Regions from separate parts of the Mesorhizobium sp. W067 genome, predicted to be linked through region 1. Evidence: riboswitches for the same ligand, from Rfam matches in the RefSeq annotation. Region 1 holds a riboswitch; the other holds the start of a gene.
The links. A riboswitch is a leader RNA that binds a small molecule or an ion and turns the genes downstream of it on or off. The one in region 1 is predicted to bind cobalamin.

Region 1 (6,411 bases):
ACGCGATAGCCCTCGGTGTAGAGCTTGAAGTGATGGATCAGCGCTTCCATCGAGCGCTTCATCGCCTGGCGCTTGGGCGGCACCACCTTGCCGTCGAGGTTCGACACGGGCCCGGTGCTTTCCTTGCCGAGCAGAAGGTCGACGCACTGGCGCATGATCTTGGCCGACTGGCGCATTTCTTCCATGCGCACGAGATAACGGTCGTAGCAGTCGCCGTTCTTGCCGATCGGGATGTCGAAATCCATCTCGGAATAGCATTCATAAGGCTGCGACTTGCGCAAATCCCAGGCCGCACCCGAGCCGCGCACCATGACGCCGGAAAAGCCCCAGGCCCAGGCGTCGGCAAGCGACACGATACCGATATCGACATTGCGTTGCTTGAAGATGCGGTTGCCGGTAAGCAGCCTGTCGAGGTCGTCAAGCGACTTCAGGAACGGGTCGATCCACTTGCCGATGTCCTCGACCAGCTTCGCCGGCAGATCCTGGTGCACGCCGCCGGGACGGAAATAGGCCGCATGCATGCGCGAACCGGAAGCGCGCTCATAAAACACCATCAGCTTTTCGCGTTCGACGAAACCCCACAGCGGCGGCGTCAGCGCGCCGATATCCAGCGCCTGCGTCGTCACATTGAGGATGTGCGACATGATGCGGCTGAGCTCGGAATAGAGCACGCGGATCAACTGGCCGCGCTTCGGCACTTCGATGCCGAGCAACCGCTCGGTGGCGAGCGCGAAGGCATGCTCCTGGTTCATCGGAGCGCAATAATCGAGCCGGTCGAGATAGGGCACCGCCTGCAGATAGGTCTTGTGCTCGATCAGCTTTTCGGTGCCGCGATGGAGTAGGCCGATATGCGGATCGACGCGATCCACGACCTCGCCGTCCAGCTCCAGCACAAGACGCAAAACACCGTGCGCCGCAGGGTGCTGCGGTCCGAAGTTGATGTTAAAGTTGCGGACGGAGGTTTCAGCCATTCTGGCGCCTCTGGCGAAGAGTCAGTAGTGAGTAGTGAGTAGTGATCATCAATCTCAATGCCTGCTTCATTCCGCCTGCTTGGCCTGCACCGTTCGGATAAGAGATCTCATCATTTTTCCAATCTCTTCGCATCGCAGCAGCAGCTCAATCTCATTGTCTTTTCGCAGCAGGCCAACCCGACATGCCAGCAGTATGTGTGTCTCCAGTTCCTTCAACGAGCCTTGCGCCATGCGCAAAAATTGAACGAACGACCCTCTGTTCTCCCGACCGTATCCCTCCGCGACGTTCGCTGCGACCGAAACCGCCGATCGGCGCATCTGAGAGGTCATGCCGTAAATCTCATCCCTCGGAAACTCTTTGGTGAAACGGTAGCAATCCTCAGCAAGCGTCATCGCCGATTGCCACACCTTCAAGTCGCGATAAGATTCGATCCGTTGCTCCAAATCTTTTGCTACTGACTACTCACTACTTCCTACTCACTGTTTCGCCTTCTCATCGCCCGGCAGGACGTAATCCGTCCCTTCCCATGGCGAAAGAAAATCGAAATTGCGGAATTCCTGCTTCAGTTCCACAGGCTCGTAGATGACGCGCTTGGCTTCGTCGTCGTAGCGAACCTCGACGAAACCGGTCAGCGGGAAATCCTTGCGCAGGGGATGGCCCTCGAAGCCGTAATCCGTGAGGATGCGGCGCAGGTCCGGATGGCCGGAGAACAGCACGCCATAAAGGTCATAGGCCTCGCGCTCATACCAGTCGGCGCCGGGATAGACAGCGGTGAGCGACGGCACCAGCGTCTCTTCGTCGGCCTGGACCTTGATGCGGATGCGCAAATTCTGCTTCGGCGAAAGCAGATGATAGACGACGTCGAAACGCTTGACGCGCGACGGGTAGTCGGCGCCGCAGATATCGATGATCGAAATGAACTGGCAGCCCGAATCGTCACGCAGGAAGCTTGTCACCTCGATCAGATTGTCTGTAGCAACCGAGATCGTCAGTTCGCCATAGGCCAGCACCGCATCGGACACGCGGCCCGGCAGCTTTTCGCCGAGATAGGTCGACAGTTCGCTCAGAGATGCGGCCATGGTCTTACCGTTCGATCGTGCCGGTGCGGCGGATCTTCTTCTGCAGGAGAAGAATGCCGTAGAGCAGAGCTTCGGCGCTTGGCGGGCAACCGGGCACATAGATGTCGACCGGCACGATGCGGTCGCAGCCGCGCACCACCGAATAGGAATAGTGGTAATAGCCGCCGCCATTGGCGCAGGAACCCATCGAGATGACGTAGCGCGGCTCCGGCATCTGGTCGTAGACCTTGCGCAAAGCCGGGGCCATCTTGTTGGTCAGCGTTCCCGCCACGATCATGATGTCGGACTGGCGCGGCGACGCGCGAGGAGCCACGCCAAACCTTTCAGAATCATAGCGCGGCATCGAGGTGTGGATCATCTCGACGGCACAGCAGGCGAGACCGAAGGTCATGAACATCAGCGAGCCGCTGCGTGCCCAGGTGATCAGCGCCTCGGTCGAGGTGACCAGAAAACCCTTGTCGGCCAGTTCATTGTTGATCTCGAGGAAGAACGGATCGTCGGAACCGACCGGACGTCCGGTATTGGGGTCGATCAGACCTTTGGGCTTCGGCGCGACGAGCGTTCCGGAACTGTCGTTCAATCCCATTCCAGCGCTCCTTTTTTCCATTCATAGGCAAAGCCGATGGTCAGCACCGCCAAAAACACCATCATCGACCAGAAACCGAGCATGCCGATCTTCGAGAACGACACCGCCCACGGAAACAGGAAGGCCACTTCCAGATCGAAGATGATGAACAGGATCGACACGAGGTAGAAGCGGATGTCGAATTTCATCCGGGCATCGTCGAACGAGTTGAACCCGCACTCGTAGGCGGAAAGCTTCTCCGGATCGGGATTGCGATAAGCCACCAGGAACGGCGCGATGATAAGCGCCAGGCCTACAACCGCGGCCACGGCGATGAAGAGGACGATGGGCAGGTATGAACTGAGGAGTACGTTCATGCTCGGCTTTCCGTTGGCGGCCAATCCACTTTGATTACAGCAACCAACCCTAATGCGGAAGCGCGACAGTTTAACCGCTGAACCGTTTTAGGTGCCTTTGCTGCAACGCGGCGAGGGTTAGCGCACGGCTTTCAGCGAAGCAAGTCAAACCTTGTTCAAAAGACAGTGCTGGACGGCAGGCCGGGAAAAACTGGTCCGATCTCCTCCTGTTTGATTTCCTTCACCTTTCACTCCACTTTTGTCTCCTGACACATCTCCCGCCATTTGCCTGCTAGCATGACCGGAATCGCCGGCTAAATTCGGGAAAATGGTTCGAGGCAAGACACTTTGACGAAGGACAAAATCTCACTCCCCACGGCCAGGCGCATCGGGCTCGCCGCGCAAGGATTTCTCGATCCCCGCCCGGTCGGCACGCCCGATCGCCGCCACCTCGCCCGCGTGCTGTCGCGCACCGGCCTGCTGCAGATCGATTCCGTCAGCGCCGTGGTGCGCGCCCACTATATGCCGCTCTATTCGCGCCTTGGCCCCTACCCGCTCACCCTGCTCGACAATGCCGCAATCACCCGCAAGCGCACCGTGTTCGAGTACTGGGCGCATGAGGCCTCGTTCCTGCCGGTCGAGACCTACCCGTTGATGCGCTGGCGCATGCAGCGCGCCGAGCAGGGCGACGAAATGTATCTGGGGCTGGCCAAATGGGGCCGCGAACACGCCGCCTATATTGAAGACATCTACCGCGCGGTCGCCGAGCGCGGCCCGATTGCCGCTTCGGCACTGGAGGGCCAGAAAGGTTCGGGCGGCTGGTGGGGCTGGAGCCACGCCAAGCACGCCTTCGAATGGCTCTTCTGGGCCGGACGCATCACCACGGCGCACCGCCGTGGCTTCGAGCGCTTCTACGACCTGCCCGAGCGCGTGCTGCCGCAGGCGATCCTCGACCTGCCGGTGCCGGCGGCCGAGGACGCGCACCGCGAATTGCTGCGCATTTCCGCCCGCGCCCACGGCATCGCGACGTCGGGTGACCTGCGCGATTATTTCCGCTTGTCGCCAGCCGACATGAAGGGCCGGTTGGAGGAACTGGTCGAGATGGGCGAGTTGCTGCCGGTAAACGTCGAAGGCTGGGACAAGCCGGCTTACCTCTATAAGGACGCCCGTCTGCCGCGAAAGATCGACGCCCGCGCGCTACTGGCGCCCTTCGATCCGGTGGTCTTCGAGCGCTCGCGCACCGAGCGCCTGTTCGATTTCCACTACCGCATCGAGATCTACACCCCGGCCGACAAGCGGCAATATGGCTACTACGTGCTGCCCTTCCTGCTCGGCGACCGGATCGTCGCCCGCGTCGATCTGAAGGCCGACCGGCCTGCGAGTGTCTTACGCGTCCACGCCGCCTATGCCGAAGCAGGCGCACCGCCTGAGACCACCGCACAGCTTTTCGAGGAACTAAAGCAGATGCAGGGCTGGCTTGGCCTTGAGCGCATCGAAGTGACGCCGGCCGGCAATCTGGGGAAACCCCTGGCCGACATCGCCATGTCGTAGCAGCGCGTTGACACAACTCCCCGCAACGGCCTAAATCCGCTCCAGACGGTCCCCTGCCCGCAACGGCAAGGGCCAAGAGGGAATGCGGTGCGGGACAAAATCCCAAATCCGCGGCTGTCCCCGCAACTGTAAGCGAAGAGCCAAGGCCGAATGCCACTGGGTAACACCGGGAAGGCGGCTAACCAAGGCGATGACCCGCGAGCCAGGAGACCTGCCGTCTGAGACAAAGTATCCGATCGCCTGGCGGGTTTCCGGGCAAGGAGCACGGTTTTTGGACCAGAACAGCAGTTTTTCGGCTGGCACAGCGGATGTTTCGTCTGCCGATAGCGACGCGTTGGCCGGCGTGACCGTCATCGTCTGCGCCTCATGCCGCGATGAAACCGGCTCAGACGCTCACCCCCGCGCCGGCGAACTGCTGGCCGACGACACGCGCCTCGCCGCTGCCGGCGATATCCGGGTCCGCACCGCCGAATGCCTCGGCAATTGCAAGCGCCGGCTGAGCGCTGCCATCCTGCGTGACGGCTGCTGGAGCTATGTCTTCGGCGATCTGACCGCAACCAGCGGCGCCGACCTCGTCACCGGCGCAAAGCTCTTCGCGACCTCGACCGACGGCCTCATCCCGTGGCGCGGCCGGCCCGATAGCCTCAAGCGCGGCCTCGTTGCCCGCATCCCACCCCTCGATATGCTGAAGGACTGACGATGAACGCTTCAAACCCGGCCGCCAACCTCTCCCGTGTTCCCTGCACTGTCGTTACAGGCTTCCTCGGCGCCGGCAAGACGACGCTGGTCCGCCATCTCCTGGAAAATGCCGGCGGCAAGCGCATCGCCATCATCGTCAACGAGTTCGGCGACATCGGCATCGACGGGGAAATCCTGAAAGGCTGCGGCATCGACACCTGCCCCGAGGAAAACATCGTCGAACTGGCCAATGGCTGCATCTGCTGTACAGTCGCCGACGATTTCGTGCCCGCCCTCGACAAGATCCTCGCGCTGACACCGAAGGTTGACCACATCCTGATCGAGACCTCGGGCCTGGCTCTGCCCAAGCCGCTGGTCCAGGCGTTCCAGTGGCCGAGCGTGAAGAGCCGGGTAACCGTCGACGGTGTCATCGCCGTGGTAGACGGCCCGGCGCTGGCCGAAGGCCGCGTCGCCAACGACATGGACGCTTTGCAGGCACAGCGCGCTCAGGACGAGACGCTCGACCATGACGATCCTGTCGAAGAAGTGTTCGAGGACCAGATCGCCTGCGCCGATTTGATCATCCTGTCGAAGAGCGATCTGATGGACGCCCCCGGTTCGGCCCGCGCCAACGCCATCATCAATGAACATTCCGCCCGCGCGGTAAAAATCGTGCCGACTGCGCATGGCAAGGTCGACCCGTCGGTGCTGCTTGGCCTCGGTCTCGCCGTCGAAGACGACATCGAGAACCGCAAGTCGCATCACGACGGCGCTTTCGATCATGAGCATGACGATTTCGACACCTTCATCGTCGACATCCCCTCGATCGCCAATCCCGACGACCTGGCCAAGCGCGTCGCCACCGCCGCCGAACAGGAAAACGTGTTGCGTGTAAAAGGCTTCGTCGACGTCGGCGGCAAGCCGATGCGGCTTTTGCTGCAGGCCGTCGGCCCACGCGTCAACCATTACTATGACCGCGCCTGGACGGCCGAGGACGATCGCCGCTCGCGTCTCGTCGTCATTGGCCTGAAGGGGCTGAACCGTCCGGCGATCGAGCGTATACTCGCCGGTTGATCTCAGGCACGAGCCGCGATGCACATACTCACCACGACCTCCGCCTCGCTCGACGATCTCGCCGAGCCGGTTGATCTCCGGCAGACGCCGGCGGATATCGTGGCGCTGTCCTTCACCGACAGCGACCTCGCCGGCC
Region 2 (6,411 bases), 2.8 Mb from region 1:
TGCGCGTCGCGACCCGCATCGAGATCGCCAAGCTCAAGGAATCGATGCCTGCCACGACCATGATCTACGTCACCCACGATCAGGTCGAAGCGATGACGCTCGCCGACCGCATCGTCGTGCTGAAGGATGGCCATATCGAGCAGGTCGGCACGCCGATGGACCTCTACAAGAAGCCCGGCAATCTGTTCGTTGCCCAGTTCATCGGCTCGCCGGCCATGAACATCCTGCCGGCGACAATCGACAGGACGGGCAACCCGACAATCGTCAGCCATGTCGGCGGCCGCAAGGCAACGGTGCCGATCGCAACGCCGGCGTCAGCAAGGGGTGCGGCAGTCAGCTTCGGCGTGCGGCCGGAGGATCTGTCGGCCGCCACCGGCGCGGAATATCTTTTCGAGGGCGTGGTGGACTATGTCGAGCAACTCGGCGAGGTGCAGCTTGTCTATGTCGATATCGGCCGCGCTGACCTGCCGTTGGTGACCAAGCTGCCCGGCAATGTCGAGGTCAGGCGCGGGGCAAAGCTGCGACTGACCGCAGATGCCGGGGACCTGCACATCTTCGACGCCGATGGGCACTCCTTCTCGCTGAAGCCGGTGGAAGTGAAGGCGGCTTGAGATAGCTGCGTCGTACAGGCATGAAAAAAGAGCGGCGGGCCAGGCCCGCCGCTCTTTTTTAAGCTTCGGCTATTAGTTGTTGCCGAACCGATCCCTGTCGCTGCTCTGAGGAACGAACTTCTGTTGGTCGTTCGACGAGTTCAGCAGCTTGTAGACCGCCGAGTTGGTGCCGGTCGACGAAGTGCGGGTGGTGTCGACGGCAGCGGCCGGCTGGTTGGCGCCATTGGAGCCATAATTGTCGCTGCCGGCAAAGGCAGCGCTCGAAACAGCCAGAACGGCTGCGGTGGCAAGAACGATCTTCTTCATTTTAGTCTCCTGAATTTTTCTGATGCCGCCAGCTGCAGCAGATAAGCCCGCCACGTGCCGGAAACCGGCTTTTAGCGGCCGAAAAGGTTACGGTCGGCACCGTGGGCAGGCGCCTGCTCGGCTGGAGCCGACTTCTCAACCGAAGCCGTATGGCCACTATCGGTCGACGTAATCGCAGGCTGGTTGGCGCCGTTCGAACCGTAGTTGTCGCTGCCGGCGAAAGCGCTACCGGAGATGGCCAAAACGGCGGCGGCAGCAAGGATGATCTTTTTCATTTCAAATACTCCTGAATTTTTTGGGATCCCGAGAGCGACGGGTTAGCCGTCCTTCTTTGGTCGGGATCAGCGATTGCCGTAGAGGTCGCGGTCGGCGCCCTGAACGACAGGCTGCTTGTCAGCGTGCGCCGGCTTCTGAATGGAAGCCGTATACGAGCTGTCGACCGAGACGGCTGACTGGTTCGCACCATTGGAACCGTAATTGTCGCTACCGGCGAAGGCGCTGCCGGTGACCGCCAAAACGGCTGCGGCAGTGAGGATGATCTTTTTCATTTTTAGTACTCCAGTTTGTCTGTCCGTCTAGCGGCGTGTCTTGGGAGGAATTCGCGTCGATCGGACAGCCCCGATGTGGGAAAGCCATAGGCTGGTTTCCAATCACGAAGTTGTTCCGTGTGGACCACGGTCCTGCACCTTGAAATTGTGCCAGGAAGTTCCTCTATGGTCATTTATCGCATTGTTTTCAGTCGCTTATGCCGAACCGAGTGGTTCGCTCCGACGTCGGTTTCCGGGCCGTCGTCCACACCGTCCTGCACGCATTGTCAACAGAAACGAACCGTTCGGTTCGATTAGAGATTGCTAATAGTAACTTTTCGATACCGTTGAGCCATTTTTGCCCGCGATCGAACTGGATCGGCAGCGATTCGAAACGGCGATGATGGCGTCGCAAGAAACGTCTCAGCTCTTTGACCGGGGGCGGGGGGCGTAAGCCGCGCGTGTCGCGCCGCATGGATATGATGTCGCTTTCATGCCGACGTCGCGATCGCTGCCGTGATTAGATGATCGCATCTCAGGTGCCGCTTCGTGACGACGCAGCGGAGAATTGGGAAGCCGGTCAGAATCCGGCGCTGCCCCCGCAACGGTGGTGGAGTTCAAGTCGCAACGGGAGACCACTGGGCAAGAGCCTGGGAAGGTGTCGCGATGGTCCGCAAGGACAACTCCAGAGCCCGGAAACCAGCCGGAGATGCCTAGACTCGACTGATCGCGGTGGGCGGTCAAGAGGTGGATAGTGCATGTCCGGCGCCGCGCCGGCCTGCGTCCGATCCTTCCTCCATCACCACCAAGTTCAGTCCTTAAACCACGAGGACAGAACTATGGATACGCGCAACGACATGCTGAGGCTCCTGAACGGCCGCAAGCAAGGCTTTTCGCTGGAACAGCCCTTCTACACCGACCCGGACTATTTCAAGCTCGACATGGAGCTTATCTGGTATCGCGACTGGCTGTTCATCGGCCATGATTGCGAACTGCCGAAGCCCGGCAGCTATATCACCGTGCAGATCGGCGATTATCCGGTGGTGCTGGTCCGCGACCAGAAGGGCAACATCAACGCCTTTCACAATTCCTGCCGCCATCGCGGCAGCCGTGTCTGCAACACTGAGAAGGGCATGGCGGCAAAGCTTGTCTGCCCCTATCACCAGTGGACCTACGAGCTGGACGGCCGGCTGCTGTTCGCCCGCCAGATGGCCGACGGCTTCGACAAGAGCCAGTTCGGCCTGAAGCCGGTCGCCTGCGAAAGCGTCGGCGGTTACATCTTCATCTGCCTGGCGAAAGAACCTGCCGACTTCGCGCCGATGCGCGCCATGATCGAGCCCTACCTCAAGCCGCACCGGCTGAGCGAAGCCAAGGTCGCCTTCGAGAGCACGATCGTCGAGAAGGGCAACTGGAAGCTGGTCTGGGAAAACAACCGCGAATGCTATCACTGCGCCGGCAATCATCCGGAGCTGTGCAAGACCTTCCCGGAAGCGCCGACGGTGACCGGCGTACAGGGCGCCGACAGCGATCCGGAGATGCTGGCGCACTGGGCGAAATGCGAGGCGGCGGGCCTGCCGAGCAAGTTCCGCATCGATCCGGCCGGACAGTACCGCGCCACCCGCGCGCCGCTGCTGCGCGATGCCGTCAGCTATACGATGACGGGCAGGTGCGCGGTGACGAAGAACCTCTCCGACACTGTTGCCGCCGACCGCATCGGCACCTTGATGCACTACCACTATCCGACGACCTGGAACCACATCCTGATCGACCATGCGGTCACCTTCCGGGTGCTGCCGATCAGCGCCACGCAAACCGCGGTGACGACCAAGTGGCTGGTGCACAAGGATGCGGTCGAGGGCGTCGACTACAACCTTGAAGAGCTCACCCACGTCTGGACCGAGACCAACGACCAGGACCGCCGCATCGTCGAGGAAAACGCCTTCGGCATCCTGTCGCCGGCCTATGAGCCCGGCCCCTATTCGGAGCTGCATGAGGGCGGCGTGATCCAGTTCGTCGAATGGTACGCGGCCTTCATCGGCCCGCGCCTTGCCGAAGGCGGCCGGCCGGCGCTGCGCAGCGTCGCGTGAGCTGGAGCAGGCGAAGAGGGACCAGAGGATGAATGCGATGACGGATCTTGGGCTCTATCGCCATCTCGACCAGATGGCGCCGTGGAACGATAGGCTGCAGGTGCTGGAAGTGATCGGCGTCAGCGACGAGGCGCCCGACGTCAAGACCTTCACCTTCCGCTCCGACAACCAGACCTGGTTCCGCTACAAGCCGGGCCAGTTCCTGACGCTGGAACTGCCGACACCGGACGGGCCGCTGATGCGCACCTACACGCTGTCGTCGTCGCCATCGCGGCCGTTTTCGATCGCGGTGACGATCAAGGCGCAGGCCGGCAGCATCGGCACGCGCTGGATGTTCGACCATCTGGCACCCGGTTCGCACGTCAAGGCCTATGGACCGGCGGGCGACTTCTCGTTGCACAGCCACCCGGCGGCCAAATACCTGTTCATTTCGGCTGGCTCCGGCGTGACGCCGATGATGTCGATGCTGCGCTGGCTGAACGACTGCGCGCCATGGACCGATGTCGGTTTCGTCAACTGCGCGCGGCGTGCCGAAGAGATCATATTCCGCAAGGAACTCGAACTGCTCGGCGGCCATATGCCCGGCCTGTCGCTCGGCTTCATGATCGAGGAACGTTCCAGCCGCGAGGGCTGGTACGGTCATATGGGGCGCATCGACGCGATCCGGCTGCCCTTGCTGGCTCCGGATTTCCGCGAGCGCGAAATCTTCTGCTGCGGCCCCGATCCGTTCATGCGCGCCGTGCGCGGCATGCTGGATGCCGCCGGCTTCGACATGACGAAATACCATCAGGAGAGCTTTGCCGCGCCTGTGGTGGAGGAAATTCCGGCGCCGATTGCCTCCCCGGTCGAGGACGGCATCGCTGCACCTGTCGAAGCCGTGACGCCGATCCGCTTCTCGCTTTCGGAGGTCGATGCCGAATGCGTCGCCGGCCAGACCGTGCTGCAGACCGCGCGCAGCTCGGGCGTGCGGATTCCCGCCGCCTGCGAGTTCGGCCTGTGCGGCACCTGCAAGGTGAAGAAGGTCTCCGGCGAAGTCGAGATGAGCCACAATGGCGGCATCCTCGACCACGAGATCGATGACGGTTTCATCCTTGCCTGCTGCTCGAAACCGTTGTCGGCGCTCGAAATCGAGGCTTGAGCCGGTCGACTTCGCCGCAACGGTCGCCGACGCAGGCGTTGTGTTCGCGGGTCTTTGTCTTGCCAAGCATAGGCCGAGTGATTTAGACGCACTTAGGAAGGGCTGGCAGACCGTGAAACCGGCGCATCCCTTCATGAGCGCATGGAACGGGGGACAGAGCGATGCAACAGCGGGTCTACGCGGTCGCAAGCAAGGACATCGTTTTCGAATCATTCGATGGCGAAGCCGTCGTTCTCGATCTTTCGAACGGTAAGTATTTCGGCTTTTCCGATTCCGGCAGCCGGGTCTGGCAGGCTTTGTCGTCCGGCGTCGCCACTGAAGCGCTGGTCGGAGCTGCCGCGGGCGCCGCAAAAATAAGCCTGGCCGACCTCGAAAGCTTCGTTGCCCGACTGCTCGATTTCGGGTTGCTTGCGCCAGCCGAAACACCGGCGCAACCGCTTTCAGGCGAGCTGTCGGCCGCGCTTGCTGCCAGCAATGAGCCGCTCAAGGTCGAGGTCCATGACGACCTTGCCGATCTCATCATTGTCGACCCGATCCATGAGGTCGAGGAACCTCTCGGCTGGCCGGCGGTGAAACAGGCATAATCGTTTCCCTAAAGCGCGTCGCGTTTGAACGGACTCAGGCGACGCGCTTAGATCTTTGATTTTATGCATATCGTCGTCTCAAAACCGGGGCCGCCCCGAGCGACATGCATCAGGCGACCCGGCGCAATTCTGGACGCTGAACAACCAACACATGCCTTTGATCACGCTGCAAACCCTGCCGGATTATGCCCGCCATGTGCTGGCGGCCGCGGAAAGCGCCGCCGCCTTCTATCCCGTTGCCGCCAGCGTCCGGTTGCCGGGGCTGGACCTGAGTGTCCATCTCGACCATGGCACGCTGGCAGATACCATCGGCCATGCCTTCATACCGGCTCCGGGCAATCCGTCTGCATCTGACGGCTGCCGCATTTTCGTCGCCCACCCGGGCATCGATGGCGTCCCCGCCCCGGGCACCTGGGGCCGAGGCGATTACAACCATCATGCCTTTGCCAACCGGCTGGAAGAGGCCGGATTGCGCGGCAGCTACTATCATGACCTCGACTTCTGGCAGTTCCATGATCCGCAACGCCATGTCGGGGCGCAGCTGATGATGTCGGCCAAGGCCTTTCCGCCATGGGAACAAGGGGCGCCGCTGCGCGCCTTCCTGCATTGGGAATATGCGGCGCGCGGCATGCGGCTTACCCATGCCGGCACGCTGGGCATCGATGGCAAGGGCGTGCTGCTGGCGGGCTCTGGCGGAGCCGGCAAATCGGGAACGGTCGTCGCCGGCCTGCTCAATGGGCTCGATAGCGTCGGCGACGACTATGTGCTGATCGACCGGACCGAGGGGGTGACGGCCTATCCGCTGTTTGCCACGCTCAAGCAGGATCCGGAGGGCTTCAGGCGGCTGAAGCTGGAGGAGCGGCTAGAGTCGTACCAACCGCTGAACTGGCAAGGCAAGCATGCCTTTCACATCGACGAGATCGCGCCTCGACCAACTCCTGCAAGTCTGGACATTATTGCTTTGATAGTGCCCCATATCAGGGGAGGTGCGAGAAGCTCGGTCATGCCCATATCGCGCAAGGATGCCATGATTGCCCTGGCGCCGTCCGGCATCGTGCAGATGCCGGGCGAACGGGAAGCGGGCTTTCGCTTTTTCAGCGAGCTTACCCGCGACCTGCCATGCTACCGGCTGTCGCTGGGGACCGAGCCGCGCGAGAT

Region 2: it holds a riboswitch for cobalamin, as region 1 does, so the genes downstream of both, ACYG97_RS26075 (aromatic ring-hydroxylating oxygenase subunit alpha) here and ACYG97_RS12425 (DUF1636 family protein) in region 1, are expected to answer to the same signal.

What each region holds. Positions count from the first base shown of each region.
Region 1 is NZ_JBTTII010000001.1:2,511,159-2,517,569, forward strand. It holds gene ACYG97_RS12395 (NADH-quinone oxidoreductase subunit D) at 1-971, opposite strand, end outside; gene ACYG97_RS12400 (four helix bundle protein) at 1,038-1,415, opposite strand; gene ACYG97_RS12405 (NADH-quinone oxidoreductase subunit C) at 1,449-2,051, opposite strand; gene ACYG97_RS12410 (NuoB/complex I 20 kDa subunit family protein) at 2,056-2,637, opposite strand; gene ACYG97_RS12415 (NADH-quinone oxidoreductase subunit A) at 2,628-2,993, opposite strand; gene ACYG97_RS12420 (winged helix-turn-helix domain-containing protein) at 3,321-4,523, shown strand; cobalamin riboswitch at 4,553-4,756, shown strand; gene ACYG97_RS12425 (DUF1636 family protein) at 4,795-5,220, shown strand; gene cobW (cobalamin biosynthesis protein CobW) at 5,223-6,275, shown strand; gene cobN (cobaltochelatase subunit CobN) at 6,294-6,411, shown strand, end outside.
Region 2 is NZ_JBTTII010000001.1:5,329,499-5,335,909, forward strand. It holds gene ACYG97_RS26055 (ABC transporter ATP-binding protein) at 1-611, shown strand, start outside; gene ACYG97_RS26060 (DUF680 domain-containing protein) at 684-917, opposite strand; gene ACYG97_RS26065 (DUF680 domain-containing protein) at 989-1,192, opposite strand; gene ACYG97_RS26070 (DUF680 domain-containing protein) at 1,259-1,465, opposite strand; cobalamin riboswitch at 1,965-2,166, shown strand; gene ACYG97_RS26075 (aromatic ring-hydroxylating oxygenase subunit alpha) at 2,284-3,531, shown strand; gene ACYG97_RS26080 (FAD-binding oxidoreductase) at 3,569-4,669, shown strand; gene ACYG97_RS26085 (PqqD family protein) at 4,831-5,253, shown strand; gene ACYG97_RS26090 (hypothetical protein) at 5,405-6,411, shown strand, end outside.